DNA from 4 places in the Streptomyces sp. NPDC049954 genome. Region 2 is predicted to be linked to each of the others. Evidence: riboswitches for the same ligand, from Rfam matches in the RefSeq annotation. Region 2 holds a riboswitch; each other region holds the start of a gene.

Region 1 (7,204 bases), on a different contig from region 2:
GTCGCCGTGCGGGTGGAGCTTGCCCATGACCTCGCCGACGACGCGGGCGCACTTGACGTGGCCCCGGTCGGGGCGCAGGCCCATCTCGTTCATCTGGTAGACGATGCGGCGCTGCACGGGCTTCATGCCGTCCCGCGCGTCGGGGAGGGCCCGGGAGTAGATGACGGAGTACGCGTACTCCAGGTAGGAGGCCTGCATCTCGTCGACGACGTCGATGTCGAGGATCTTCTCCTCGAAATCGCCTTCGTCAGCCCGGGAGGTGCCCCGAGACGGGGATTTCGTGCTGCGGCGGGCCATCGCTGCTGCGGCTCCTTCGCGTGTGGATCACGGCATCGGCTGCTTCTGACGCGGACCATTGTGGACCGCCGTACCGACAAGCCCGACCTCGACCCGTCCGACGCGGCCCGCCGCGAGGCCCCGCAAGGGGTGATCGCGGGACCGTCGGCGGGCTACCGGCCCGGTGCCCGCGCACGCCGCGAGACCTTCGGAGTACGGGGAACTTCGCCAGATGTCCGTGCGGTTGCATACAGTGACAGCACGAATCGACGGACAACCATCGACGGACATCACCGGCCGCCCCCGCCGGCGCCGCGCGACAGCCGGCGAGGGGTCCGGTGAGCGAAGGGACGTACATGCCCATGGGTCACACGGCCACCGACCGGGCCGGCTCCGGCGGCCTCACAGCGACCGAGCACCGGTTGGCCAACGGCCTGCGGGTGGTGCTCTCCGAGGACCATCTGACCCCGGTCGCCGCGGTCTGCCTCTGGTACGACGTGGGCTCGCGCCACGAGGTGAAGGGCCGCACCGGTCTCGCCCACCTCTTCGAGCACCTGATGTTCCAGGGCTCCGCCCAGGTCAAGGGCAACGGGCACTTCGAACTCGTGCAGGGCGCCGGCGGCTCCCTCAACGGCACGACGAGCTTCGAGCGCACCAACTACTTCGAGACGATGCCCTCCAACCAGCTCGAACTGGCCCTGTGGCTGGAGGCCGACCGGATGGGCTCCCTGCTCACCGCCCTCGACCTGGAGTCCCTGGACAACCAGCGGGCGGTCGTGAAGAACGAGCGCCGCCAGCGTTACGACAACGTGCCCTACGGCACCGCCTTCGAGAAGCTCACCGCGCTCTCCTACCCGGAGGGCCACCCCTACCACCACACCCCCATCGGCTCGATGGCCGACCTGGACGCCGCGACCCTTGAGGACGCCCGCGCCTTCTTCCGCACGTACTACGCGCCGAACAACGCGGTGCTCTCCGTCGTCGGCGACATCGACCCTGAGCAGACGCTGGCCTGGGTCGAGAAGTACTTCGGTTCCCTCCCCTCGCACGACGGCAAGCAGCCCCCGAGGGACGGCTCGCTGCCCGAGGTGATCGGCGAGGAACTGCGCGAGGTCGTCCGCGAGGAGGTGCCCGCCCGCGCCCTCATGGCCGCCTACCGCCTGCCCGAGGACGGCGGTCGCGCCGCCGACGCCGCCGATGTCGCGCTCACCGTGCTCGGCGGCGGCGAGTCCTCGCGGCTCTACAACCGCCTGGTGCGCCGGGACCGTTCGGCCGTGGCCGCCGGATTCGGCATGCTGCGGCTCGCCGGCGCCCCCTCGCTGGGCTGGCTCGACGTCAAGACCTCCGCCGACGTCGAGATCCCCACCATCGAGGCCGCCGTCGACGAGGAGCTGGCCCGCTTCGCCGAGGAGGGCCCCACCGCCGAGGAGATGGAGCGCGCCCAGGCCCAGCTGGAGCGCGAGTGGCTCGACCGGCTCGGCACCGTGGCCGGCCGCGCCGACGAACTGTGCCGCTACGCCGTCCTCTTCGGCGACCCGCAGCTCGCGCTCACCGCCGTCGGGCGGGTCCTCGACATCACCGCCGACGAGGTCCGCGAGATCGCGGCGGCCCGACTGCGGCCCGACAACCGCGCCGTCCTCGTCTACGAGCCCACCGCCCCCGAGGGCGACCCCGCCGCGCGGGACGACGCCGCGGACACCGACCAGGACGAGGAGGCGGCACAGAAGTGAGCGACGCCGTGCAGAGCACCATGGAGTTCCACCCGCAGCCCCAGCCCGGCACCGCGAAGCCCTGGGCCTTCCCCGCGCCCGAACGCGGCACCCTGCCCAACGGGCTGACCGTGCTGCGCTGCGACCGCCCCGGCCAGCAGATCGTCGCCGTGGAGGTGTTGCTCGACGTCCCGCTGGACGCCGAACCGGCCGGTCTCGACGGGGTCGCCACGATCATGGCCCGCGCCTTCACCGAGGGCACCGACAAGCACTCCGCCGAGGACTACGCGGCCGAGCTGGAGCGCTGCGGGGCGTCCCTCGACGCGCACGCCGACCACCCCGGCGTCCGCATCTCGCTGGAGGTCCCGGTCTCCCGGCTGCCCAAGGCGCTCGGCCTGCTCGCCGACGCCCTGCGCTCCCCGGCCTTCGCGGACGCCGAGATCGAGCGGCTCGTGGCCAACCGTCTCGACGAGATCCCGCACGAGGCGGCGAACCCGGCGCGGCGCGCGGCGAAGGAGCTGTCGAAGCGGCTCTTCCCCGCCGACAGCAGGATGTCCCGCCCCCGCCAGGGCACCGAGGAGACGGTCTCCGCGATCGACTCCTCGGCCGTCCGCGCGCTGTACGAGAGGCATGTCCGCCCGGCCACCTCGACCGCCGTCGTGGTCGGTGACCTCACCGGTGTCGACCTCGACGCCCTGCTCGCCGAGACCCTCGGCGCGTGGACCGGGAACACCGCGCAGCCGCTGCCCGTGCCGCCGATCACCGCCGACGACACCGGCCGCGTCTACATCGTCGACCGTCCCGGTTCCGTGCAGACCCAGCTGCTCATCGGCCGGATCGGCGCGGACCGGCACGACCGGGTCTGGCCCGCGCAGGTCCTCGGCACGTACTGCCTCGGCGGCACCCTGACCTCGCGGCTGGACCGGGTCCTGCGCGAGGAGAAGGGCTACACCTACGGGGTGCGCGCCTTCGGCCAGGTGCTGCGCTCGGCCGCTCCGGCCGCGGGCAGCTCGGTCGCGCCCGGCGCCGCGATGCTCGCCATCAGCGGCTCGGTGGACACCGAGTCCACCGGTCCCGCGCTGGAGGACCTGTGGAACGTCCTGCGGGTGCTCGCCGCGGACGGGCTCACCGACGCCGAGCGCGAGACCGCCGAGCAGAACCTCGTGGGCGTCGCCCCGCTCAAGTACGAGACGGCCGCCGCCGTCGCGGGCACCCTGGCCGACCAGGTGGAGCAGCAACTGCCCGACGACTTCCAGGCCCAGCTGTACCGCCGGCTCGCCGAGACCGGCACCGTCGAGGCCACCGCCGCCGTGGTCAGCGCCTTCCCGGTCGACCACCTCGTGACGGTCCTGGTCGGGGACGCCGCGCAGATCGCCGAACCGGTCCGAGCCCTCGGTATCGGCGAGGTCACCGTCGTCGAGGGCTGAGGCCCGCCCGGCGCGAGCCGAACCCGCTGACGCGGTCTCAGGGCCCCGGTGCGCCTTCCGAAGACGGAGGGACACCGGGGCCCTGGCGCGTCCGCGTGACGGGCCGTCCGCCGCAGGCTCCCTTCCGTCCCCGGCGGCCCTCCCTCCGTTCCCCTCCTCTCCCACCTTTGTCCCGAATGCCGTATGACGCCCTGTCTGCGCTGTGGCATGCGCGACAAAACGCCGGTTCCGTTTGTTGCGGCCCGGATGTCCCGTTTAGCGTCGGTCCGGCTGTTCGTCAGGTACCCGTCGCACCAGCGGCACCGGGCAGTCATCGCCGAGTCCCGAGGCGCGAGCCGAGGGAGCCGGGGACCCAGGTTTCACTGGGGTGAATCGGCCACCGCCCGGCGGTGACCGTAGGAGACCTTCCTGCTCCGAACCCGTCAGCTAACCCGGTAGGCGAGAGGGAAGGAAAGGATCACCCACTCCATGGCGTTCACGCGCCCCTCCGGCAAGCACCGTCGTCCCCGCCGCGGGAGCCGGGCCGGCGCCCGGGTCGCCTCGGTCGCCGCTCTCACCACGACCGGCGTCGTCGGCGGTCTCGCCGCCTCCGCGTCCGCCGTCGAGGCCCCGGCCGCCCACGACACCGGGCTGACCCGCGCGATCACCCTCGGCGACGGTCTCGCCGAGGAGATCGCCACCCAGGCCGCCCTCCAGCACGCCGCCGCCGAACAGGCCGAGGCTCAGGAGAAGGCGGCCACGCAGGCCAAGAAGGAAGCCGAGGAGGCCAAGCGCAAGGCGGAGGCCAGGGCCAAGCGGGAGCGCGAGGCCAAGGAGCGCGCCGCCCGCGCCGCCCGCGCCGCCGAGCGCGAGCGCCTCAACGCCTTCGTGGCGCCGGTCGACGGCTCGTACGTGTCCACGGGGTACCAGTCCGGCGGCTCGCTGTGGTCCTCCGGCAGCCACACCGGTATCGACTTCCACGCGGCGAGCGGCACCAGCGTGCACGCCGTGGGCGCGGGCACCGTCGTCGCGGTCGACTGGGGCGGGGCCTACGGCAACGAGGTCGTCCTGCGCATGGACGACGGCACCTACACCCAGTACGGGCACCTGACCTCCGCGACCGTCTCCGTCGGGCAGCGCGTCGGCCCCGGCCGGCAGATCGCGATCTCCGGCTCGACGGGCAACTCGACCGGACCGCACCTGCACTTCGAGGCCCGTACGAGCCCGGAGTACGGCTCCGACATGGACCCCGTCGCCTACCTCCGCGCCCACGGCGTCAACGTCTGAGACGAGGGCGCCACCAACAGCCCGCGTCCGCCGAAGGCCCCCGGTCACCCCGGGGGCCTTCGGCGTGCGCGGGGTGGCTTTCCGGCCAAAAGATATCCATGGAATGCCGTCTCCCATCGGAAATTCACGCCTGTTCTAATAGAGTCACTGAACGGGCGTCAATCGACGACGTTTCGCGGGGATTAAAGCGGAGGTCGGTCCATGAGCATTCCGGCGCACTCGGTATGCACCGCCATCCGGGACGACATCGTCTCCGGTGTGTACGAGCGCGGCAGCCGGCTCACCGAGGAATTGCTCGCCCGCCGGTACGGCGTCTCGCGCGTCCCGGTGCGGGAGTCGCTGCGCACCTTGGAGGCCGAGGGTTTCGTCGTGACCCGCAGGCACGCGGGCGCGCACGTGGCCGAGCCCTCCGAGCAGGAGGCCGTCGACCTGCTGGAGATGCGGCTGCTGCTGGAACCGCTGTGCGCGGCGCGTGCCGCCCAGCGCCGCACCGACGCCCACCTCAAGGTGCTGCGCGGACTGGTCAGACTCGGTCAGGAGCGGGCCAGGCGCGGCCAGGACGAGGATCTGCGGTCCCTGGGCGGCTGGTTCCACGAGACCCTCGTGCAGTCCTCCGGGAGCGAGGCGCTCACCACGCTGCTGACCCAGCTCCGGCACAAGATCGTCTGGATGTGGACCGTCGATTCCCCGGCCCGCCCCCAGGAGTCCTGGGCGGAGCACGGCGCGATCGTCGACGCGGTGGCCCGCGGGGACGCCGAGCGGGCCAGGACGCTGACCGCGCAGCACGGGGAACGGGCCCGGCAGGCCCACCGGCTGCGCGGCACGGAGCGTGTGAGGTCTTCGCAACATGCCGTAAACACGGTGGGCGGCCGACATTAACAATGGCGCCGTATACAAAGGTGAGCAATGCGGGGGTCTCTTTGTTGTGCCCGCAATTCCGGAGATGAATGCGAAGGGGTTTCGGGGGGCTCTTCCGTGTTTCCCGGACTTCTTGTGCGGGGTGGTGGTCGCCGGTGCCCGAATTCTTCCGGAAAGTGTCCCGCCGCCGCGCGGAAACGCCGTACGGAAACCCCTGCGCGGAACGTGCACGGAAAACGCTGCGGCGGACGCGGGGGGCCCGCGTCCGCCGCAGCGTCGCCCGAGAGGGGGAGCCGCCCGCTCAGACCGTCTCGGGCAGTTCGTCCAGCCCCTCGGTGACGAGCCTGGCGAGCCGGTCGAGGGCGGCCTCGGCGCCCTCCGCGTCGGCGTGGAGCGTGATCTCCTGGCCGCCCTCGACGCCGAGGCCGAGGACGGCGAGCATCGAAGCGGCGTTGACCGGCTGCCCCCCGTCCTTCGCGATGGTCACCGGGAACCCGGCGGCCGTGGCCGCGCGGACGAAGATGGAGGCGGGACGGGCGTGGAGGCCCTCTGCCCAGCCGACGTTGACGCGACGTTCAGCCATGTTGCAGCCCTTCAGAATCCGGGTCGTCAGGGACCCTGGGTTGTCTAGACCAATCACCCCATGCTGGCACAGGGCCTTGCGTGGGGACACGGTCTCGCCGGTACTCCCCGCTCACACTGCTCCCCGCCCGGCGCCTCCGCTACTCGCACAGGCGGTCGTACGCTGACCCCATGGAGACCCCGGAGGACCGGCACAGCTACCCCGCGCACTGGGAGGCCGACGTGGTGCTGCGCGACGGGGGCACCGCCCGGATCAGGCCGATCACCGCGGACGACGCCGAGCGGCTGGTCAGTTTCTACGAGCAGGTCTCCGACGAGTCGAAGTACTACCGGTTCTTCGCGCCCTACCCGAAGCTGTCCGACAAGGACGTCCACCGCTTCACCCACCACGACTACGTCGACCGGGTGGGACTCGCGGCGACCGTGGGCGGGGAGTTCATCGCCACCGTCCGCTTCGACCGGATCGACTCCCGGGGCATGCCCGCCTCCGCCCCGGCCGACGAGGCCGAGGTCGCCTTCCTCGTCCAGGACGGCCACCAGGGCCGCGGCGTGGCCTCCGCCCTGCTCGAACACATCGCGGCCGTCGCGCGCGAGCGCGGCATCCGGCGGTTCGGCGCCGAGGTGATGCCCGCCAACACCAAGATGATCAAGGTGTTCACCGACGCCGGGTACCAGCAGCGGCGCAGCTTCGAGGACGGGGTCGTCCATCTCACCCTCGACCTGGAACCCACCGACCGCTCGCTCGCCGTCCAGTACGCCCGGGAGCAGCGCGCCGAAGGCCGCTCGGTGCAGCGGCTGCTCGCCCCCGCCTCCGTCGCCGTGATCGGCGCGGGCCGCACGGACGGCGGTGTCGGCCGCAGCGTCCTGCGCAACCTGCTGCGCGGCGGCTTCGCCGGCGGCCTGTACGCCGTCAACAGCAACTTCCCCGAGGGCCAGGACACCCTGGACGGGGTGCCCGCCTTCCGTACCGTCACCGCGATCGGCCTGCCGGTGGACCTCGCCGTCCTCGCCGTCCCCGCCGACCGGGTGCCCGAGGCCGTCGCCGAGTGCGGGGAGCACGGGGTGCGCGGACTCGTCGTCATCAGC
Region 2 (7,204 bases):
CGGGCGGATACCGGGCCGGCCGCGCAGGACCCGCGCCGCTCGCTCGCTGCTCTTTACGGTACACCGTGTCCTGTATGGAGCGCGGTGTACCGCTCCGGCCGGCGGAACGGGTCAGCGCGGCCGCACGGCGTCCCGGCGCCGCAGCTCCGCCAGCACGGGGGCGAAGGCCTCCATGGAGGGGTCGAGCACCGTGAAGTACGAGAAGCCGTATCGCTCCCGGTGCGCCTCGATCCGGTCCGCGATCTCCCGTACCGTCCCCAGCGCGAGGATCGGCACCTCCAGCAGCTCGTCCGTACTGAGGTGCGGCAGGTGCGTGCGCCACTCCTCGGCCGCCCGCTCGCGGTCCTCGGTGACGACGACGGCCTGGATCAGCAGATTCAGCTCGGCGGGCCGGGGGCGACCGGCCGCGAAACCCCGGTAGGCCGCGACGCGCTCCTCCAACTGGTCCGCCGTGAGCGGCCTCGGGGTGCCCTCCGGAGTCGTACGCCCCCCGCTGAACGCCACGACGTCCGCGTGCCGTGCCGCCAGGCGCAGCACCCGGTCGCCGTTGCCACCCACCAGCAGCGTGGGCCGAGGTCGCTGCACCACGGCGGGCCGGTGCTCGGCCGAGCCGAACAGCCGCCCCAACTCGGCCAGCGTGTCCCGGAGATGGTCGACCCGCTCCCGCGCGGACCCCCACGGAAGGCCGGCCGCCTCGTGTTCGGCCGGTACGTAACCGGTGCCGAGGCCCAGTTCGAGCCGGCCCCCGCTGAGCGCGTCGACCGTCGCCGCCTCCCGGGCGAGCAGGGCCGGGTTCCAGAATCCGGCGTTGAGGACGAAGGTGCCGATCCTGACGTGCTCGGTCGCCCCGGCGGCGGCGACCAGCGCCGGGAAGGGCGCCATCATGCCCAGGTGATCGGCGACGAGCACCGTGTCGTAGCCCAGTTCCTCCGCCCTGCGGCACCTCTCGCTCCACTCCGCCCCCTGGGCGGCGGTGACCATGTTGACCCCGAACCGGAATGCCTCGGCCATGACGTCTCCTTCTGCCTCGCCGGTGTGTTCCGTCCGGCCATTCATCCCTGCGCGCACGGGAGAGGCAAGGGGGCACCGGACTCGGGAAGGCGGAGGAGGGAGTGAAAGGCGATGCCGTCGAGGTGCCCGGGCCGCGTTCGCCGGGACCGGCCGTCACTCTCCGTTCCGGGTCCGGCAGGCCGTAATCCGCTCGGCCGTAGCAGGGTTCACCGCTTCGGGCGACAGAACCCCGCAGATCCTCCGGGATCGGACCGCACGCGAGCCCCCGCGGTGGCAGTCTGGCGCACAGTAAGGGCCCGGCCCCTCGGTGTCATTCCACGACGACTCGCCTCACCGGGCCCTGCGGGAAGGGACAGGCCGTCATGGCAGATCATCAGGAAGCCTCGGTCACGCTGCCGAGCGATCCGGCCTCGGTTCCGGAGGCCCGCAGACATGTCGGCGCCCTCCTCGCCGAATGGGGACTGCCCGCCGGCTCCGAATCGGCCGACACGATCCGGCTGATCGTCTCGGAACTCGCCACCAACGCCGTCCAGCACACCTGCGGGCAGTCACCCACCTTCACGGTGGAGCTCGTGCTGGAACGCGATGAACGGCTCTGTATCGGAGTGACCGACAGCCACCCCCGCTGGCCCCAGCGGCTGCCCGCCGCCGTGCAGCAGGACAACGGACGCGGCCTGGTCATCATCCGGTGGCTCGCCGCGGAGTGCGGCGGGCGGCTGTCGGTCGTGCCCACCGAGGAGGGCGGGAAGACCGTCCGGGTCGAACTCCCGTGGCAGGCCGGGGCGGCCGCACTCGACTGAACGGCCGTCCCCGGGCCCCGGCCCCTGCAAAAACGTTCTGCCCGCCCGGTCCGCACCGTCCGTAGCGGGGCGCGGTCGCGGAGCCGGACGGGGGAGGGCACGTGGTGAGCAGCGGGCACGGCGGCACCTGGCGGGCCGTCACCACCCGCCGTACGGACGTGTCCGCCGCGCCCGCCGCCCCTCACCTCACCTCACGCGTCCGTAACTGACCGACCTCGTCCAGATCCGTTCGAGTTTGACGACGTCTCCCGTCTTGGGCGCGTGCCACACCTTGTTGCCGCCCGCGTAGATGGCCACGTGGTACACGCTGCCGCCCGAGCGGAAGAAGACCAGGTCCCCCTTGGTGCGGTGGCCCGCGGAGATGTGCCGGGTCTTGTTGTACTGCGCCTGGGCGGTGCGCGGCAGGGCCTTCCCCGCCTTCTTGAAGGCGTAGACAGTCAGCCCCGAACAGTCGAAGCGGTGGGGGCCCGCGGCGCCCCAGCCATAGGGCGAGCCCTTCTTGGAAGCCGCGATCCTGAGCGCCTTGGCGTGGACACCGGCGGTGGCGGCCCGGGCCTCCGGGGCGCCGCCCGGCACTGCCAGGGTGCCGCCCACGGCGGCGAGAGTGAGAGCCGAGGCGGTGCCGGCCCTGGTCAGCAGAACGGGAACTCGATTCCGCACAGACATGCGTAACCCTTCGTCAACCGCCTGTGAAGGATGACCTGTCGGGTTCGGGCCGGCGAAGATGCCCGGCCGCATTGCGGCTTCACCCCAAGGACCGACGCGCTCCACACGCGCCGACCCGCCGTGCTGGGTCCTCCACTCCCGCCGATCCATGTGTCGACCGGCATCCGGACGGCGGCGGGATTCGGCGTCCGCCCGGACCGCCCCGCCGCTGCGACGGGGGCTTGTCGTCGTCAAGGATCTTCACGCACGGCCGGGCCGGAAACCGGGCAGAATCGTCCCTATGTGAGCTTCCTCACCCTTGTGCCGTTCGGGTGTCCCGCCTCCCGGGCGGCACCCTCCGTCGAGAGCGGACGAGCGCCCGACCAGCGGCGCAGTCATCCGCCGGGCCGAGAGTGCCCACGCGGAGCGCAACCCCGAGCCGGTCCCCCAGGGCCCGGAGGTACGCCGTTGGTGGGTACCTCGTTTGGTAGGTTTGCGTCGCGCTGCGGACATGGGTGGTCGCGGAACGCGCACGCGGACGTGTGTCGCGGCGCGTCCTACGCCTCCGGGGCCTCCTGCGGGGGGACTGCCACCCGGGCGGTACGACGCTCTCCGTCGAGTACGCGCAGCGCCTGTTCCAGGGTCCGTGCGTGCAGCTCCGTCTCGCCGCGCGCGTGCATGCGGGCGAGCGCGTCGCGCAGGCTCACCGCCCGGGCGACGAGCGCCTGAGCCGCCCGCAGCGCGGCGTACGTGTCGCCGCCCCGGCCGGGATTGGCGCGGCCGAGCAGGTCGGCGGCGGCCAGGTAACTGTCGATCAGTTCGCCCTCGGCCCTGGTCAGGGCGGGCAGGGGTGGCAGCTCCGGCGGCAGCATCGCGTCCTCACTGGTTCCAGGTGCCCGGCAGGGGGCCCCGGTCGCCCACCACGGCGTCCACGATCCCGTACGCGCGCGCCTCGGTGGCGGTCAGTACCTTGTCCCGTTCGATGTCCGCGCCGACGTCCCGCGGATCGCGGCCCGTGTGCCGGGCGAGCAGTCGCTCCGTCACCTCCCGCATGCGCTGCACCTCGGCGGCCTGGATCTCCAGGTCGCTCGGCTGCCCCTGGGCGGGTTCGGTCAGGGCCGGCTGGCCGATGACGATGCGGGCGCCCGGCAGCGCCGCCCGTTTCCCCTCGGTCCCGGCCGCCAGGAGCACGGCGCCCACCGAGACGGCCTGGCCGAGGCAGTACGTCGACACGTCGCAGGCCAGGAAGCGGACGGTGTCGTACACGGCGGTCATCGCGGTGAAGGTACCGCCCGGGCAGTTGAGGTAGAGGGAGATGTCCTGGTCGGGCGCGGCGTGCTCCAGGTACATGAACTGGGCCACCAGGTCGCCGGCCGCGGTGTCGTCGAGCGGGGTGCCGAGAAACACGATCCGATTCTCCAGCAGCTTCGCGTACGGGTCCAGGGTGCGGTGCCCGGAGCTGGTGCGTTCGGTGAACTCGGGCAGGACGTAACGAGCGGACGGACGGATCACGGCACACGTCTCCTCTGTGAGGTGCCCTGTAAAAAATGTACAGGACGTACAGACTCTTGAGGTGAGCATCGCTCAGGAGGCAGCCGGGGACAACGACAAGGGCCCCCGTTTCGCTCTCGGCGAGAAGCGGCGGGGGGCCCGGTCGGCAGTACGTACGGTGTTGACGTCGGCGCAGGGGGAGGGTGTGGCGCGGGCGTTGGGCTCATGGTGCGCCCCTGCGGGTCAGGTGCTGCTGTACAGGTCCACGAACGGCTGGGCCGAGTCGAGGCCCTCGTGCCCGAAGGGCGCGTCGAAGCTCCAGACCAGGAACAGCAGGAAGACGATCAGGGCGCTGAACGTCGTGGCGAGCAGCAGCTCGCGGGCCGAACGGCGGATCTGAAGGGTGTACATGAGGCCGAGGGTGACCACGGCGCCGGCCACCAGGCCGAACCACACGGTCCCGGGAAGCGTGGTGCCGGCGTTCTCCAGACGCTGGTGGCGCGCGTCGTCGGCGGCGGCGACCTGGTCGAGCAGCGGCTGGTACGCCTGGGCCTGGAGTTCGTCGGCCGGGGTGTGGCGGGCGATGTCGGTGCGGATCTGCCGCAGGAGGTCCCCGCCCTTGGTGCCCGGATCCCGGTCCGCCTCCATGGCGCGCCATTCCGAGGTGACGGTGTGCCGGGCGTAGGTGTCGATGTGTGCGCGGACCTGGGCGCGGAAGTCGGCCGGGTAGACGTCCAGACGCTGGTCGATCTCGTAGAGCGCCTGGGCCTCGCGCTGCACGGTGTCGTCGGCCGCGTTCCTGGCCTCCCACACGCCGGCGATCGCGAGGCCCAGCACGATGGCGTAGACGACGCCGACCATCATCACGAGGTATTCGAGGACGTCCGGGGTCTCGGAGGTGTCCTCGTCGACCACCCGGCGGTTGCGCATCAGCGTGGCGGTGACGACCAGGGTGCAGACCAGCACCGAGGCCAGGGTGTAGATCAGCCATTCGGGCACAGCGGGGCTCCAAGAATGCCGGCGAGAAGTGGTGGGAGAGGGGAGGCGGGGGTCAGCCGCGCCCGCGACGGCGGGAACCGGGCCGCAGGGCGGCCGCCGCCAGGATCGCGGGACACATGATCACGACGGTCGTGGTGACGGTCGACAGCGCCGCCGGCGGTGGGCGTCGGGAACCGCCCGCGTAGTGGGAGCGCGGCACCCAGTGGAAGGCCGCGGGCGCCTCGGGCGGAGCCGGGGCCGGGCTCGCCGGCGGGGGCGGCCGCCGGGTCGGGCGCGGGGAGGGCGGCTCGGGCCTCGGAGGGGCCGCCGCCGGGGCCGGGCTCCGGGAGGGGGCCGGGCCGGGGGCGGGCGCGGCGACGGACGGCGGAGGAGACGAGGGCCGTGGCACCGTCGCCGAGGGAGGCGGGCTCGGTGTGGGTGTCGGTGGGGGCGAGGGTGAAGGGGTGGGGCTGGGCGGAGGGGGGCTCGGCGAAGGTGAAGGTGAAGGCGAAGGCGGCGGCGTCGGTTCGGGCGGCGGAGGAGTCGGGTGGGTGCCCCCGATCTCCACCCACGCCTCACCCGTGCACACCACGAGATGGCCCCCGGCCGGACCGTGCTCGATGAGCACGGACGTACCGGAGTGATGGGGCACCGGGCAGAGCACGGCCGCGGCCGCTATGCCCGCGGTGATCCAGCCGCTCACAGGCCCTCCTCGTCACACGTCGTTCCGCGGCGGCGTGTTCGCCGCCCTCGCCGCACCGCCCGGTGTGCGTCAACGGGCCCCGCCCGAAGGGCCGGTGGCGGCACCGGCGACAGGAGCAACGACCGGAGGGGGAGGGGGACACGGGGTGGTGCGGCCCTGTACGGCCCGAAGGTCGCCGGGCCGGTGTCGGCCGCCCGGTTCAGCCCGTCACGTACACGGACATACACTCCCGGACCGGCAGGTGGATACCGGGTCCATTCCGTCCAATTCGTGCTGCCGTGACGGGATTCGAACCCGAGCCCACGGACCGTCCCGCCGTGTGGTTTGGCCCCTCCAAGGGGTGAGAGCGACTCCTCGCGGAGGGGCCAGGGAGGCGGCCGGGCAGCCTCCACACAACCGAGCTGAGGGAGAAGGCGTGGGACTGTCACGTGCGCACGGGCGAGGAATCACCGAGGGGCCGACCCCGGCCGACCTGGCGGGGCAGCCCGCCCTGCCGTATCCGAGCGGCTGGTCCGCGCTGGCCTTCTCGGACGAACTCCCGCCCCGCAAGGTGCTGACGAGGCCGCTCGCCGGTCAGGACGTGGTGCTGTACCGGCTGCCGACCGGGGCCCTGCGGGCGGTGCGTCCCTACTGCCCGCATCTCGGCGCGCACCTCGGCCTCGCCACGGTGGAGGGGGAGGACCTGGTCTGCCCCTTCCACCTCTTCGCCTTCGGCCCGGACGGGGCGTGCGTGCGCACGGGGTACGGCACCGCGCCGCCCCGGTCCCCGCTCGACGCGTTCCCGGTGTGCGAGGTCAACGGCGCCGTGTTCGTGTGGCGTCACCACGACGGCCGGGCCCCGGACTGGACGATCCCCGCCTGGCACGTGATCGGCAGCCGCCCGGCCCGGCACACGGCCTGGGAGCTGTGCGGCCAGGTGCAGGAGGTCATCGAGAACTCGGTGGACGTCGGGCACTTCGCCACCCTGCACGGCTGGAAGAAGGCGGAGACCGGCGGACCGGTCGTCTACGACGGGGCGAGGTTCCACGTGTCGCTCGTCGCCCACGAGTCGGCGCCGCTGCTCGGGGACTTCACGGTCGAGGTGGAGGTCGACGGCTACGGGCTGGGCTGCCTGCACGCCGACGCGTACACGCCCCGCCTCGGCCTGCGCATGTGCACGACGGTGATGCCCACCGCGATCGGCCCCCACCGGATGCAGTTCCGGCAGCTCAACCGGCTGGAGTTCGCCGGACCCGGCTTCCTGCCGGCCCCGGCCGCCCGGCTGGCGAGCCGCACCGCCGAGCGGGTGCTGAGCCGCGCCGTCTTCCGCGCGAGCTGCGAGTTCACCGAGGCCGACTTCCCCGTCTGGCACCACAAGCAGTACCGCAAGCCGCCCCGCCTCGCGCAGGGCGACGGGCCCATCGGGGCCTTCCGGCAGTGGGCCCGCGACTTCTACCCGGCACCGGCGGAGCGCGGCGAGGGCACCGGCGGGACCACGGACGGCGACCGGCACCGCACGTCCGGCACCCCCGTCCCCCCGCACGCGCACGACGGCGTGCGCCACCCCCGTCAGACGACCCCTCCCGCCCGCCACACC
Region 3 (7,204 bases), 200 kb from region 2:
TTCGCGGCCGCACCCTTGGAGTTCTTGTTCTCTTCGCTCTGTGCAGTCATGACATCCGTATGGCCGTTCGATCCCGTCTGAAACCAGATGGGTTGGCCCGGCCCGTGGCGAGCGCGCAAGCGCCGGGCACTTCACCGCGGCCGTTCCCCGGGGCGTCGAGCAGTCTTCCGCGCGCGGGAGCCGACACGAGTCCGGCCGGGCGTACGGGGGAGTCCCGAAAGGACTCCCCCGTACGCCCGGCCGGTGCGTGGGGCCGCGTGCCGCTCAGTCCTGCCCGCGCCCTTCGCCGTGTCGAGGCAGCGCGGGCGGGGAGACGGCGCGCGTCACGGGCGCGTCAGCCACGCGCGGAGGCGGTACGGCGCCGCTTACGCGGGGCCGGGTCCTCCTCGGGCTCTTCCTCGGCCGGGTCCTCCTCGGGCTCTTCCTCGGCGGGCGGCTCCTCGTCCTCCGAAGCCGCGTGCTCCTCGGGCTCGTCCTCGGAGTCCTCTTCGGGCTCCTCATCGGCGGGAACGTCCTCGTCCTCGTACTCCCCGTCGTCCTCGTCCTCGGGAAGTTCCTCCTCCGGGACCTCCTCCTCGTCCTCGTCGAGGTACTCCTCGTCGGAGTCGGAGTCGGAGTCGGAGTCGTCCTCGGGGTCCTCGGGGTCCGCGTCCTCGGGCTCGCCCTCGTCCGTCTCGGGACCGTCGTCCTGCGAGGACTCCTCCTCGGCGGTGCGCGCCTCTTCCTCCTCGATCGCGTCGTCGTGCTCGACCACGACCTCACCGTCACGGATCTCACCGCGCCAGCCGTCGGTGGCCTCACCGCGCATCATGATGAACTTGCGGTAGAGCTTCAGGTCGAGGCGGGCCCGGCGGCCCTGGGCGCGCCAGATGTTGCCGGTCTTCTCGAACAGGCCCTTGGGGAAGTACTCCAGGACGAGCAGGACGCGGGTCAGGTTGTCGGTGAGGGCGTGGAAGGTGACCACGCCCTTGACCGTGCCCTTCGCGCCCTCCGTGGTCCAGGTGATCCGTTCGTCCGGCACCTGCTCGGTGACGTTCGCCTTCCAACTGCGGGTGGACTTGGCGACCTTCACCTTCCAGTTGCTCGTGGTGTCGTCGGCCTTCTCGACGCTGACGACACCCTTCCCGAAGGTGCTGAACTCCTGGAACTGCGTCCACTGGTCGTACGCCTCGCGCACGGGGACGCCGACGTCGATGTCCTCGGAGATCGTCACGCTCTTCGACTTGCCGCCGCCGCCCTTGCGGCCCTTGCCGAACAATCCCTTGACCTTGTCCTTGACCGTGTCCTTGAGGTGAGAGACACCGGCCGTCATGGCCGCCTGCCCCGGGGACTTGCCCTCGCTCAGTGCCTGGCCGCCCTTGGCGAGGCTCTTGACCGCGCCACCGGGGCCGACCTTGCCCTCGGCGAGTTTGCCCATCCCCTCCCCGAGCCTGCCGCTCAGGTCCGAGATGGCGTGCTGGGCCCGCGCCTTGAGGTAGTTCTGCAACTCCTCCTTGAGGCGGTCGGTGGCCGGGTTCTTGACCACCTCGTCCTTGAGCTTGCCGAAGGTCGAGTCAGCCATTGTCGCCACCCCGCTCCTTGCGCGTCGCGGAGGAGGCGGTCCTGCGGGCCCCGGAAGTCGTCTTGCGCGCGGTCGAGGCGGACTTCTTGCGGGCGCCGCCGTCCGAGGAGCCGCCGGCCCGCGAGGACTGCGAACCCCCTGAACCCGCTGTCTTCTTCGCCGTCTTCTTGGCGGTGGCGGCCTTGCGGCGCGGCGCGGGCTTCTCCTCGCCCTCGTCCGTGTCCTCGTCCCCGTCGGCCGCGCGGTCCTCGGCGTCCGGCCCGTCCTGGTCGTCCTGTTCCCCGGACTCCTGGTCGCGGTCCTGCTTGCCGTCCGGGTCCTCCAGGCCGGCGGTCCGCCGGTGCAGGGAGTCGGCCAGACCGCTCGCCCGCTGGGTCAGGGCCTTCGTCGCCGCCGTCTTGGTGGCGCCCACCAGCTCCTTGCGCACCTGGTCGTTGAGCGACCCGAGCACGGGCGAGTCGGCGACCAGCTTCCCGAGCTGCTTCGGGTCGAAGTTCAGCTTCTTGCCGGCGAGATACATGCCCAGGCCAACGGCCATCTTGGCCTTCTTCGTACGCCCCAGCAGGTAACCACCCACCAGAGCCACGCCTATCTTCGTGTTGCCGTTCATCTCTGTCATCTCTTGAACACCTCAATCTCCCGCATTCAGGAGTTGTTTCGTAGCCGTGCCTGGTGGGCCTCGTACTCGCCGAGCCGGTCCAGCAGTTCGTCCTCGCGCCGGTCGAATTCCGCTTCGTCGATGGCGCCGCTCAGCAGTTCCTTCTCCAGTTCCCCCAGTTCGGCTCGCACGGTCGCCGGGTCGTAGTACTCGCGCTCCGCGGCGAGGACCACCTGATCGACGACCCAGGCCGTCCCTCGTACCGGCGCGAGCGGAAGGGTGAGGAGGTGAGAGATGAGACCCACGGGGCCCTCCGATCGGGGGAGAGGAGACTCAGACGAAGCTGTACGGCGGGAGCGGGCCGTTGAGAGCGAACTCGTATTCGTCGCCGCGCCGTTCGGCCTCTTCGTCCACCGCCTGCGAGAACCGGGCGGCCTCCTCGCGCTTCACGAGGAAGGACGCGTTCAGGAAGTGCTTCTTGGTCGGGTCGGCCTGTGCGGTGCGCTCCGCGGCGGGGGCGAGCGCGGCCGTCAGCTCCTGGGCCTCCTGGTCCTCCCGTGCCTGCACCTCGCGGGAGATCAGCTCGCCGAGGGCCATCTTCTGGTCCTGCGCGCCGGGGTTCTGCCTGGTGTAGTCGCTCAGGCGCCTGGCCTCCTGCGACTCGGTGAGGATCTCGCGCAGGAGCCCCTCCTCCGCACGGGAGACCTTGAGGTTGTACTCGAGGCGGCCGTCCAGCTCGGTGAGCCGGGCGCTGTACCCCTCCTCCTCCTGGCCGAGGACGTCGAGCACCTGCTCGTCGTCGGGGCCGACCAGTCCGAAGCGCATCGGCAGAGCCGCGCCGTCGGCCATCAGCCGCTCCAGCACGCTCTGGTGCGCGACCAGGTCGCGCCGCTTGGCGCGCAGGTCCTCGGGGGCGTCACTGACGACGGCGGCGAGACTGCCGGTCCTGAGCGTGCGCAGCTGGGACGCCGGCTCGCCGACGCCGTTCAGGCCGTCCAGCTTCAGCGGGTGGTCCGCTGCCGTGATGGCGTAGATGTACGTGGGCATCGACTAGTCCTCCCGACGGGAAGTCGTACGGCGGCTGCTGGAGGAGGTCTTGCGCGCGGGGCGCTTCTCCTTCTCCTCTTCCTCTTCTTCGTTCCCGGAGCTGTCGCGACCGCCCTTGAAGGACTCGCTGAACGCCTCCACGGCGCCGGTCAACGCTCCTTTCGACTTCCCCTTCGCCCCGCTCTCCATCGAGTCGCCGACGATGTCGGTGAGCTGGGTGGGGGCCTTGCGCCCCGACTCGAGGTCGAGCCGGTTGCACGCCTCGGCGAAGCGGAGGTAGGTGTCCACACTCGCGACGACGACGCGGACGTCGATCTTGAGTATCTCGATTCCCACGAGGGAAACGCGGACGAAGGCGTCGATGACGAGCCCCCGGTCCAGGATCAGCTCAAGGACGTCGTAGAGATTGCCGGAGCCACCTCCGCTGCCGGACGCATTGCTCTGCTGTACGAGACTCATGGTCGATCTTCCTTCCGGTCAGTGATCGAGCGGCCTCACACGCTCGGTACGGATAACTTCCTCGGGAACCAGGTGCGACTCAGCGGTCGACCTGTCCTCGCGCGTAGCGGCGCACCCGCTCGTAACCGATGAGCTGGCCCTGACCGTCGAGGGAGACGTGGTAGGTGGCCATCACGCTCATGGTGTCCGGGATCTTCTCGATCTCCACCACCTCGACGTCCGCCATCCAGCCCTCGTCCGTGGCCTTCACCGAGGACACGGAGACGGCCTCGCGCTGGAGCAGTTCGGTGAGCTGGGCGGCCGCACTGCGCATCGCGGTCGCGATGCTGACCCGCTCCGACTTCTTTCCACCGCTGTCGCTCTTGTTTTCGGTGTCCTCGCTCGTCGACATGTTCCCGCCCGTAGTGCGTCGTCAGAAGTTCCTGCCGCGACCGTCGCGATCAGCGCGTTCGGCCGCTCGTTCGTGGTTGAACTGCGAGTGCCCTGGGCGTCCGAACGTATGCATGGGGAGGTGGACGGCCTCGTGACCGCCCGTGGCGGGGGCACACGTGGTGTCCGGACGGCGGTCGTCATCCGGGTCCGGTGGGGGAGGGGCGCCGGTTCAGCCCGTGACGATGCCGGTGACGAGGTTGATCGTGGTCGCCAGGATGCTCGTGCCGAACACGTAGGAGAGCAGGCAGTGGCGCAGGGCGATCGCGCGGATCCCGGGGCTGGAGACGTCGGTGTCCGAGACCTGGTAGGTCATGCCCAGGTTGTAGCTGAAGTAGAGGAAGTCGCGGTACGTCGGCGGCTCCTGGGAGTTGAAGTCGATACCGCCGCCGGTCCGGTAGTAGGCGTAGGCGTAGCGGGCGCAGTACATGAGGTGCAGTGCGGCCCAGGACATGAACACCCCGCCCAGCGCCACCGCAGCGGCGGCGTTCCCCTTGCCCGACTTGCCGTCCAGGAGCAGCACCACGATGGCGACCAGTCCGCACAGCGCGGTCCCGACGACGACGCACTCCTCAAGGGCGGGCCGGAAGTCCTCACGGCTGGCGTTGCGGTGCGTGCCCCCGGCGTCCATCGGCCACAGCGTGAGCCAGCCGGCCAGGACGAAGACGAGTTCTGTCACGGCGATTCCGGCGAGGGCGCCGAACGCCGCGTCGACCAGTACGCCGACCACGACGCCCGCCACCGCTCCGAGGGCCGTCGCGCGGATCAGCCGGACGACCGCGGACAGAGGCAGCCAGATACTCATGGGACGTGACCGTACGGTCCGGTGCTCGTGGCGCCGGGCCGATGCGCACCGCATCGGCCGCCCTGCTGCCCCCGAGGAGGGAATCTTCACCCCGACGGGGCAAGGCGGCCGCCCCTCGGTCTTCACTGTCTCCCACCGTCTCCGCCCGTCTCCGCGTCCGGACGCCCGGGTGCGCACGTGCACGCCCGGGCGCGCCGTCCGCGGGGCGCGAGCCCGCCGGGCTCTGCCGGGCCGAACTGCGGGCGCGGCAAACGGCCTTGGCGCCGAAAGGCGGCCATCGCGTTGTTGTCGTCCCGTCACCGGGCTTATGACAAAAGGAATGAGGCAAATTTCCACCCGGGTGGGCGCCGGTGCCGGAAAGGGGGCATCCCGGGGACAATTCATTGATCAATTTCATCGGCTGGAGGCAGAGGAGTGGGATGCCGGGGAGGGGGGTGTCCGCTCAGGTAATCAGTCCCTCACTCGATCGCCGATCCGGCCGTGATGTCCGACCGTGATCTCCGGCCGTCCGCGCGATCTTCGATATCCGCCCCCGCGTGATCTTTTCTGGTCCGCCGAGCCGCCTTTCGTGGCCCGACCGAGACGGATCGGCCGGGCGGCGGACGTCTCTCGGACTCCGAGGCGCACCTGAGTGCGCTGAGGTGCTCTGAGGTGCCCTGCGGGCTGGTCTCGCGTCGATACGTCCCGTTCGCCGCCCGATATGAGTCTTTTGTAGTGACGTGTGAGTGCGGGTTCGCGCCCTTGTCGTGGCACTCCCGGCTCCGTTCACGGCGGAGCAAAACGCGCTAATCGGACGCGGTGGCGAGGGTCACGTTCGGAGGGGACGGCGCTCCCGGGGCGCGGTCCATTTCGCGCCGTGCGGGGAAAGTTGACTGCGCGAAGAAAGCGGCGGAACTCGCTTTCGCCCTCATTGATCATGTAAATGCACGGTGATCAAGAATGTGAAGCTTGTCCGATCCGGCGCTTCTCGCTTAACGTCACGGTCCATCCGGGCAGAACGCCGAATCCTGCCGCTGTCCGGAAACCCGACCTATTCACGTACGGCAGGAGCGGGGGACCCAGGTAAGTCGCCGGTCCGGATTTCCGGAACGGCTCGGGGTGAAGTCGCGTTCATCGCGGCCAGGCATCTCCAGCCTGAACCCGACAGCTCACCTCGCAGGCGACGGAGAGGAACGCACCATGCCCGCAATGGGTAACAATCGTCGTCGCACGTCCCGTTCGCTGACCCGCGGCCTGATCGCCGTGAGTACGGGTGGAGCCGCCCTGGCCCTTCCCCTGTTCGGCGCGAACATCGCCTCCGCGGCGCAGTCCCACCCGGCGGCCGAGCAGAAGGTCGCGGCCGGCGCCCCGGCCGGGGAAACCACCCCCGCCGCCTACTCCGTGGTCTCCGGGGACACCCTGGCCAAGATCGCCAGGAACCACTCGGTCGACGGCGGCTGGCACAAGCTGTACCAGGACAACCGCCAGGCCGTCGGTGACAACCCGGACCTGATCCACCCCGGCCTGAAGCTGACCATCGGCGGCAAGGCCGAGGCCAAGGTCTCCGGCGCCTCGGCCGGCCGGAGCGGCGGCGCCGACCGTGCCGACCGCTCGCAGCGCACCAGCACGCCGCCCGCCGCCCCGGCGAAGCCCGCCACCGAGACGGCCGCGAGCAAGGCCGCCGCCCCCGCCGCGCAGCCCGCGACGTACACGAACGACCTCGACGGCTGGATCAAGCAGTCGCTGGCCATCATGGCCGAGCACGGCATCCCCGGCAGCTACGAGGGCATCCACCGCAATGTCATGCGGGAGTCCTCGGGCAACCCGACGATCGTCAACGACTGGGACTCCAACGCCGCCGCCGGCACCCCGTCGAAGGGGCTGCTCCAGGTCATCGACCCGACGTTCCAGGCGTACCACGTGCCCGGCACGTCCATGGACAGCTTCGACCCGGTCGCCAACATCACCGCCGCGTGCAACTACGCCGCGCACGTCTACGGCTCGATCGACAACGTGAACGGTCCGTACTGAGCCCTTACGCCCCGGGCGTGAACCGATGACGGGTGGGGGAGAAGCCGGTGGGCTCCTCCCCCACCCGTCTGCGCTGTGCCGGTGGCCGCCCCCGAACGCCCGAAGGCCGGTGGACGCGCTTCCCCCGGCCTCTGCCTCTGCCTCTGCCTCTGCCAGGCGCACATTGCCGTCTCGTGAAAGATCTCGCTCCGCAGGGTTTCTGCTATCACATATCACCGCTACGGTGTTCCGCATCGCAGGCTCTCGCACCACCCGAGTCGCGTCGCCGCCGGTCCCGCATGGCCGACGCCCAGCT
Region 4 (7,204 bases), on a different contig from region 2:
TCCACCCGGCCCCGGCGGCCCCGTCCCCGTCCCGCGCCCACACCCCGCGGCCGGTCACCGGTGGCGGGGTCCCGGACGTCACCACCGCCGTCGACCAGGTCAAGCACCTGCTCGGCGAGGGCCGGGTCACCCAGGCCGTCGACCTCCTCGGTGATCTCCTGCCGGCCGCCGCCGCGAGCTACGGCGAGGGCTCCGTCGTCGTCCGCATGCTCCGCAAGCAGTACGCGGCCACCCTCATGGAGGACGGCCAGTACCGCCGCGCCCTGCCGGAACTGCGCCGCCTCGTGGGGGAACACGCCGCCGGGAGCGGGCCCGCCGACCGGGAGGTGCTGCGTCTGCGCTACGAGGCCGCCCAGTGCCTCGAACAGCTCGGCGAGGCGGCGAGCGCCCTGCGCGAGTACCGCGAGCTGCTCGCGTACTTCTCGCACCCGTACGCCGGTGACCGGCTGCTCGCCCTCGACGTACGGCGCAGGATCGGGCACGTCCTGCTCGCCGTGGGCGACCACGGCGCCGCCCACGAGGCCCTGTCCTCCCTGCTGTTCGACGCCGAACGGCTGCACGGCCAGGGCCACCCCCTCCCCGCCGAGATCCGCCGCACCCTGCACTGGCTCAGCCGCGTCCGCTGAGCCCGCGTCAGCTCTCCTCGCCCCCGATCGGCTCACGCGCCACACAACTGGCCGTGAATCGTTGGTCGAAGCGGTAGCCCGCGGGCTGCCGACTGCCTAACATCGATCACCGCAAGCTTGTGCTCCGAAGCACAATCTCTGGGAGGCTCCCCGTGCACAGCCGCCGTCGCACCAGCCGCAGCCGTAGCCGCACCACCGGGCTCGCCCTCTCCGCCGCGCTCCTCGCCGGCGTGCCCCTGCTGTCCGCGTGCGGCAGCGAGGCCCATCCCGGGGCCGCGGCCGTCGTCGGTGGCCAGCGCATCACCGTCGCGCAGCTGGAGAACCGCGTCAGCGAGGTCCGCGAGGCGCAGCGCGCCGCGAGCCCCGACACCAAGTCGTACGAGCAGATCGTCGGCAAGAGCGGCAAGCTGTCCCGTTTCACCCTCCAGTCCATGGTCCGCGACCGCGTCCTGGACCGCGCCGCCCGGGACGCAGGGGTCACCGTGAGCCGCGCCGAGGTCCAGCGGCTGCGCGCCTCCTTCGCCCAGCAGGCCGGGGGCGACAAGGCCCTCCGGACGGCCTGGCTCCAGCAGAACGGGGTCGCGCCCGCCCGCCTGGACGAGAGCCTGCGCACCGAGATCGCCGCGCAGAAGCTCTACCGGGCGCTCGGCGCCGACCCGAACACCAAGGAGGGGCAGGACGCGTTCTGGAAGGCGCTGTCCGTCGCCGGGAAGAAACTGAAGGTGGACGTCAACCCGCGGTACGGCTCGTGGAACACACGCACCAGCGCCCGCGCCGACACGCAGCCCGCCTGGCTGCGCGAGGTCTCGAAACCGGCGGGCACCGAACAGAGCTGACCGGGCACCGAGCAGAGCTGACCGGGCCCCCGCCGCCCGCCGGGGCCCGCGGCCACTGCGTTACGTTCGGGGGGTGAACGCAACCACCCCCGCCGCCGGGCCCGGCCGGATCGTCCTGCTCACCACGAGCCACCGGGTCGCCCCCGGGCTGCTGTCCTGGCCGGCCTGGGACACGCTGCGCACCGCCGCCCGCGTCCTGTGCGCCGACCCGGACCACCCCCAGCTCCCGTACCTGCGCGAGGCCGGGATCGGTGTCGAGCGGTACGCGCCCGAGGCGCGGGAGCTGGTCGAGTTCTGCGCCGACGGCTCGACCGTCGTCGTCCTCCCGGGCGGGCCCGGCGGGGAGAGCGACACGGCGGGGGACCGGCGCCTGACCGACCAGCTGGCCGCGATGGCAGGCTCGGGCCGCTTCGCGATGCCCGAACTCGAACTGCTCCCCGCCTCCTACGACCTGCCGGGCGCGCGCCTGCTCGACCTCGTGCAGGTCATGGACCGCATCCGCGCCGACTGCCCGTGGTCGAGCCTCCAGACCCACGAGGGCCTCGCCCCGTACGCGCTGGAGGAGGTCTTCGAACTCGTCGAGGCGATCGAGACGGGGGACCGCGCCGAACTGCGCGAGGAGCTGGGCGACGTCCTGCTCCAGGTCGTCTTCCACTCCCGGATCGCGGAGGAGGACGCGGAGGAGCCCTTCTCCGTGGACGACGTCGCGGGCGCCATCGTCGACAAGCTCGTCCACCGCCACCCGCACGTCTTCGGCGAGGAGAGCGCCGAGACCCCCGAGGACGTACGCGCCCTGTGGCTGCGCAGGAAGGCCGAGGAGAAGGGCCGCACCTCGGTCACCGAGGGCGTGCCGCTGGGCCAGCCCGCCCTGTCCCTCGCCGCGAAACTCCACGCCCGCGCCCGCACGGCGGCCCTCGACGTGGACCTGCCCACCGGCCCCGTCCCCGTCCCCGGCGACGAAGGAGCGGGCGGCGGCATCGGCTACGAACTCCTCGCCCTCGCCGCGAAGGCCCAGGCCCAGGGCGTCGACCCCGAGACCGCCCTGCGCGGCGCGGCCCGCGCGTACCGGGACGCGATCCTGGCGGCGGAGAGCCGTCAGGGCTGAGGGGGGCGGCGGCGCGCGAACTTCAGGTCGATGTCCAGGGGGAACGGGACCCGGATCCGCAGTTGGTCGTGGTGAATGCCGGTGATCGCGTAGCTCTCCGTCGCCGGGTCCAGCTCGTAGACGTAGACGACAGGGCGGTCGTCCACGTTCTCCACCCGCCAGTAGTGACGGATGCCGGCCGCCGCGTACTTACGCGGCTTGACCTCGCGGTCACGTTCCTCCGATTCGGGTGAGACGACTTCGACGGCCAGCAGGATGAGTGCGGGGTCGATCCAGGACTGCCGCAGCGATTCCACGGCCTTCAGCGGAACCAGCATCAGGTCCGGTTCCGGGCGGGTGCGGGAGCCGAGTCTCGTCGTCATCTCCCGGAGCACTTCCAGGTCGTCCGGGACCTGAATCCGCAGCGCGTCCTCCAGCAGGCGGACGACGAGCAGGTGGAAGTACGTCTGCGGACTCATGAAGAACAGGCCCCCGTCGATCAGCTCGGTGTGCGGCGGGAGCCCCGGAATCCGGTCGAGGTCCTCCGCCGTCCAGCCGCCGGCCGGAGGCGTCGGCCAGGCGAACCGCTCCTCCTGCGGCTCCGGCCCCTGCGGCCCCGGAGTGTTCTCGGCGGCGGTGCTCATAAGCGCTCCCATGCGACGGAGTATGGCCGTACTCAAGAGCCTACCTGGGGCATATGCCGCAGGTATATACGAAAGAGTGAAAGCCGCGCACGGGAGTTCACGCCGCCGCCGGGCCCGCACGGACGGAGGCAGCGCCGAGGGAGCCCCCCGCCCGGCCCGGTACCGTCGACCGGTGACCGAGAACGCCCCCTCCACCCCGGCCGAGCCCACCGCCCCCGCCTGCCCCCTCGCGGCGCCCGGCCCGACCCCGCCGCTGTTCAGCCGGGAGTTCGCCGCCGACCCCTACCCCGCGTACGCCTGGCTGCGCGAGCACGAGCCGGTGCGCTGGACGCGGTTGCCGAGCGGGGTCGAGGCGTGGCTCGTCACGCGGTACGCCGAGGCCCGGCAGGCCCTCGCCGAGCCCCGGCTGTCGAAGAACCCGGCGCACCACGCCGAGTCCGCGCACGCCAAGGGCAGGACCGGCATCCCGGGCGAGCGCAAGGCCGAACTCATGACGCACCTGCTCAACATCGACCCGCCCGACCACACCCGGCTGCGCCGCCTCGTCTCGAAGGCGTTCACGCCGCGCCGGGTCGCCGCCTTCGAGCCCCGGGTACGCGAACTGACCGACGCCCTCATCGACGGGTTCGCACAGAAAGGGGAGGCGGACCTCATCCACGAGTTCGCGTTCCCGCTCCCCATCTACGCCATCTGCGATCTGCTCGGCGTCCCGCGCGAGGACCAGGACGACTTCCGGGACTGGGCGGGCATGATGATCCGGCACGGCGGCGGACCGCGCGGGGGAGTGGGCCGGGCTGTCAAGAAGATGCGCGGCTACCTCGCCGAACTCATCCACCGCAAACGCCTGGACCCCGGCGACGACCTCATCTCGGACCTCGTCCGCGCCTCCGACGGCGGGGAGCACCTCACGGAGAACGAGGCCGCCGCGATGGCCTTCATCCTCCTGTTCGCCGGCTTCGAGACGACCGTGAACCTCGTGGGCAACGGGGTCCTCGCCCTGCTTGGGCACCCCCGGGAACGCGCCCGCCTCCAGGAGTCCCTGGCCGCGGGGGACCGGGGCCTGCTCGCGACCGGCGTCGAGGAACTGCTGCGCTGGGACGGCCCGGTCGAACTGGCCACCTGGCGGTACGCGACCGCGCCGCTGCGCGTCGGCGAGCAGGACATCGCGCCCGGCGACCCCGTACTCGTGGTGCTCGCGGCGGCCGACCGCGACCCGGAGCGCTTCGCCGAGCCCGACACGCTCGACCTCGCGCGCCGCGACAACCAGCACCTCGGCTACGGCCACGGCATCCACTACTGCCTCGGCGCGCCGCTCGCCCGCCTCGAAGGGCAGACCGCGCTGGAGCGGCTGCTGACCCGCCTTCCGGACCTCGCGCTCGACGCCGAACCCGAGGACCTGCGCTGGCGCGGCGGCCTCATCATGCGGGGGCTGCGCACCCTGCCCGTCCGCTTCACTCCCGTCACTCGTGCCCCGGACGGGGGCGCGTAATACCCGACTTACCCGCGATGTGACACCTCGTACGACCTGAACCCACGTCAAAAATGTGATGTTCGCGTGATCGGGGCTGCATCGACTTGTGACAGGCATTCGAATCCGGCTACGTTCACGTCCGACTCAGCTGTCACGCGAAAGGCAACCGCATGCTCTCCGGGAACGGCCGTCACCGACGCCCCCGCCAGGCCCCGGCCCTTGTCGTCGCGGCAGGTGTGACCGGCTCGGCCATCGCCATTCCGCTGCTCGGCGCGACCGGCGCCAGCGCGGACCAGGGCCCTTGGGACCGCCTCGTCGAATGTGAGACCGGCGGCTCGTGGAGCGCCGACGGCGGCAACGGCTACTACGGCGGCCTCCAGCTCTCCGACGACGAGTGGGAGGCGAACGGGGGTCTCGACCTCGCCCCGCGCGCCGACATGGCCACGCGCGCCCAGCAGATCCTCGTCGGTCAGCGCATCCTCGCCACCGAGGGCCCGTCCGCCTGGCCCGGTTGTGCCATCGGGGCGGGGCTGACCCGCGATGACGGCGGCACCGACGACGCGGCGGGCGCGGGTGTCGGCGACACCTCGACCGTCCCCGCCTCGCCCTCCGCGAAGCCCTCGGCCTCCGGGGACTCCGCGAAGAAGGCGAAGTCCGGCAAGAGCGACGAGTCCACCGAAGCGGGGAAGTCCGGCAAGGGGGACAAGTCCGGCAAGGGGGACGAGAGCGCCGAGGCGTCGAAGTCGCCCAAGAAGAGCTCGAAGCACGCCAAGCCGGGCGCTTCGGACGAATCGTCCGCACCGGACGCCAAGTCAAGCGCCTCCCCCTCGGCCGGGAGTGGAGGGGACGACGCCTCCGGCAAGTCCTCCGGCCGCCACGCCAAGAAGGGCGCTCAGAGCCCCACCGGCGACCCGTCCGCCTCTTACGAGGGGGGCGACGACACGTCCGGCTCCGGCGCGACGGACCAGGCGCCGGACGACGAGGCCGCCCAGGACCCGGCCGCCACCGGAACGGACCGTTCCGTGGCCGGCGAACTCCACGCCTCCCGGGGAGAAAACGGGCAGAGGTCGGCGAACGACGACACCAAGGACAAGACGTACAAGGTGCGTTCGGGCGACAATCTCTGGGCCATCGCGGACGCCCACAAGCTCCCCGCGGGCTGGACCGCGCTGTACGAGCAGAACAAGAAGGTCGTCGGCGCCGACCCCGACCTCATCCTTCCTGGCCAGAGCCTGGATCTTGGTGTGGATTCGGGTCAATAACCGGACAAGAGGGTGTCAGGGTTCGGGGCTAATTGTCCGGTTGAGGGCAAGTGAGACATGAGTCTCAACAGCCCTGATCGTCTTTGAAGTTCCGGTTGTTTCTTGCTTAACGTCGTCTCCGCTCCCCACCGGGAGCCCCGACGGTCGTCACGCCGAATCCTGCCGGCGACCGTGCGGGACAGTCGTCGCGTCGAGCGCCGAAGGCAGGAGCGGGGGACCCAAGGTTTGTGCCCCGTGCGCCGTCCGGAGAGATCCGGGCGGCGTACGGGGCTCGGGGTGAAGTCGTGCGCAAGGTCGCACGGCCGGGCAACTCACGGGCCCGAACCCGACAGCTCACCTCGTAGGCGTCGGTGAGGAGACCTCTTCATGCTGTTTTCCAGCAAGGGCAAGCACCGTCGTTCTTCCAAGGCCACCCGCGTCGTCGCCCTCGCGGGTGTCACCGGCGCCGCCATCGCCGTCCCGCTGATGGCCTCCGGCACCGCCTCCGCCGCCTCCGTCTCGACCTGGGACAAGGTCGCGCAGTGCGAGTCCGGCGGCAACTGGTCCATCAACACCGGCAACGGTTACTACGGTGGCCTCCAGTTCAACCAGTCCTCCTGGGCCGCCGCCGGTGGCACCCAGTACGCCCCGCGCGCCGACCTGGCCACCAAGGGCCAGCAGATAGCCACCGCCGAGAAGCTCCTCGCCATGCAGGGACCGGGCGCCTGGTCCTGCGCCGGCGCCGGTGGCCTCACCAACGACGGTGTGGACCCGGGCGTCAGCACCGGCTCCTCCTCCGGCCAGCAGCCGCAGCAGGCCGCCCCGCAGCACACCGACAGCCAGGCCGCCTCGCGCGGCCAGCAGCGCCAGGCGGCCCCGCAGCCCAAGGCCGCGCCCAAGGCCGCCCCGAAGTCCACGACCGGCACGGTCAAGACCGACACCGGCAAGATCGTCCCCAAGGGCGACGGCGAGTACAAGGTCGTCACCGGCGACACGCTGAGCGAGATCGCGCAGAAGCACCACGTCTCCGGCGGCTGGTCCAAGCTGTTCCAGCTCAACGACGACATCGTCAAGAACGCCGACCTGATCTACCCGGGCCAGCAGCTCCACCTGAGCTGACCCGGCCGGCGGGCCCCGCGCCCGCCGCTCCCCGGCCCACCCCCATGGGCCACGGCCCGCACGGGCCGCCCCGGCCCCTGAGGGCCGCCCCGCCCCGGCACGTGTCCCCCGCGCGTGCCGGGGCGGGGGCCTTTCCGGCCGCCCGGCTCGTCCGTGCGCGGCCCCGCTCAACGGCGGGCTCAT

What was found. Region 2 has a riboswitch for cyclic di-AMP ahead of AB0J21_RS21300 (C40 family peptidase). Riboswitches for the same ligand answer to the same signal wherever they lie in the genome.
Positions count from the first base shown of each region.
Region 1: linked by a shared signal. The riboswitch ahead of AB0J21_RS14910 (M23 family metallopeptidase) and the one ahead of AB0J21_RS21300 (C40 family peptidase) in region 2 are both predicted to bind cyclic di-AMP.
Region 3: linked by a shared signal. The riboswitch ahead of AB0J21_RS20320 (transglycosylase SLT domain-containing protein) and the one ahead of AB0J21_RS21300 (C40 family peptidase) in region 2 are both predicted to bind cyclic di-AMP.
Region 4: linked by a shared signal. The riboswitch ahead of AB0J21_RS05765 (transglycosylase family protein) and the one ahead of AB0J21_RS21300 (C40 family peptidase) in region 2 are both predicted to bind cyclic di-AMP.

Region 1 is NZ_JBFALS010000006.1:109,225-116,428, forward strand. It holds gene AB0J21_RS14895 (DNA topoisomerase IV subunit A) at 1-297, opposite strand, end outside; gene AB0J21_RS14900 (pitrilysin family protein) at 633-2,006, shown strand; gene AB0J21_RS14905 (pitrilysin family protein) at 2,027-3,412, shown strand; cyclic di-AMP (ydaO/yuaA leader) riboswitch at 3,717-3,868, shown strand; gene AB0J21_RS14910 (M23 family metallopeptidase) at 3,881-4,678, shown strand; gene AB0J21_RS14915 (GntR family transcriptional regulator) at 4,880-5,557, shown strand; gene AB0J21_RS14920 (HPr family phosphocarrier protein) at 5,838-6,119, opposite strand; gene AB0J21_RS14925 (GNAT family N-acetyltransferase) at 6,290-7,204, shown strand, end outside.
Region 2 is NZ_JBFALS010000008.1:400,224-407,427, reverse strand. It holds gene AB0J21_RS21310 (LLM class F420-dependent oxidoreductase) at 112-1,011, opposite strand; gene AB0J21_RS21305 (ATP-binding protein) at 1,374-1,811, shown strand; gene AB0J21_RS21300 (C40 family peptidase) at 1,998-2,477, opposite strand; cyclic di-AMP (ydaO/yuaA leader) riboswitch at 2,481-2,674, opposite strand; gene AB0J21_RS21295 (hypothetical protein) at 3,014-3,328, opposite strand; gene AB0J21_RS21290 (ATP-dependent Clp protease proteolytic subunit) at 3,336-3,968, opposite strand; gene AB0J21_RS21285 (hypothetical protein) at 4,191-4,946, opposite strand; gene AB0J21_RS21280 (Rieske 2Fe-2S domain-containing protein) at 6,044-7,204, shown strand, end outside.
Region 3 is NZ_JBFALS010000008.1:199,209-206,412, reverse strand. It holds gene AB0J21_RS20360 (hypothetical protein) at 1-50, opposite strand, end outside; gene AB0J21_RS20355 (SRPBCC family protein) at 335-1,561, opposite strand; gene AB0J21_RS20350 (hypothetical protein) at 1,554-2,180, opposite strand; gene AB0J21_RS20345 (gas vesicle protein GvpG) at 2,207-2,464, opposite strand; gene AB0J21_RS20340 (GvpL/GvpF family gas vesicle protein) at 2,493-3,206, opposite strand; gene AB0J21_RS20335 (gas vesicle structural protein GvpA) at 3,210-3,665, opposite strand; gene AB0J21_RS20330 (gas vesicle protein) at 3,745-4,056, opposite strand; gene AB0J21_RS20325 (DUF1345 domain-containing protein) at 4,267-4,899, opposite strand; cyclic di-AMP (ydaO/yuaA leader) riboswitch at 5,888-6,074, shown strand; gene AB0J21_RS20320 (transglycosylase SLT domain-containing protein) at 6,079-6,909, shown strand.
Region 4 is NZ_JBFALS010000002.1:511,339-518,542, forward strand. It holds gene AB0J21_RS05735 (serine/threonine-protein kinase) at 1-626, shown strand, start outside; gene AB0J21_RS05740 (SurA N-terminal domain-containing protein) at 779-1,462, shown strand; gene AB0J21_RS05745 (nucleoside triphosphate pyrophosphohydrolase) at 1,536-2,567, shown strand; gene AB0J21_RS05750 (Uma2 family endonuclease) at 2,558-3,202, opposite strand; gene AB0J21_RS05755 (cytochrome P450) at 3,363-4,679, shown strand; gene AB0J21_RS05760 (transglycosylase family protein) at 4,898-5,923, shown strand; cyclic di-AMP (ydaO/yuaA leader) riboswitch at 6,109-6,285, shown strand; gene AB0J21_RS05765 (transglycosylase family protein) at 6,290-7,021, shown strand.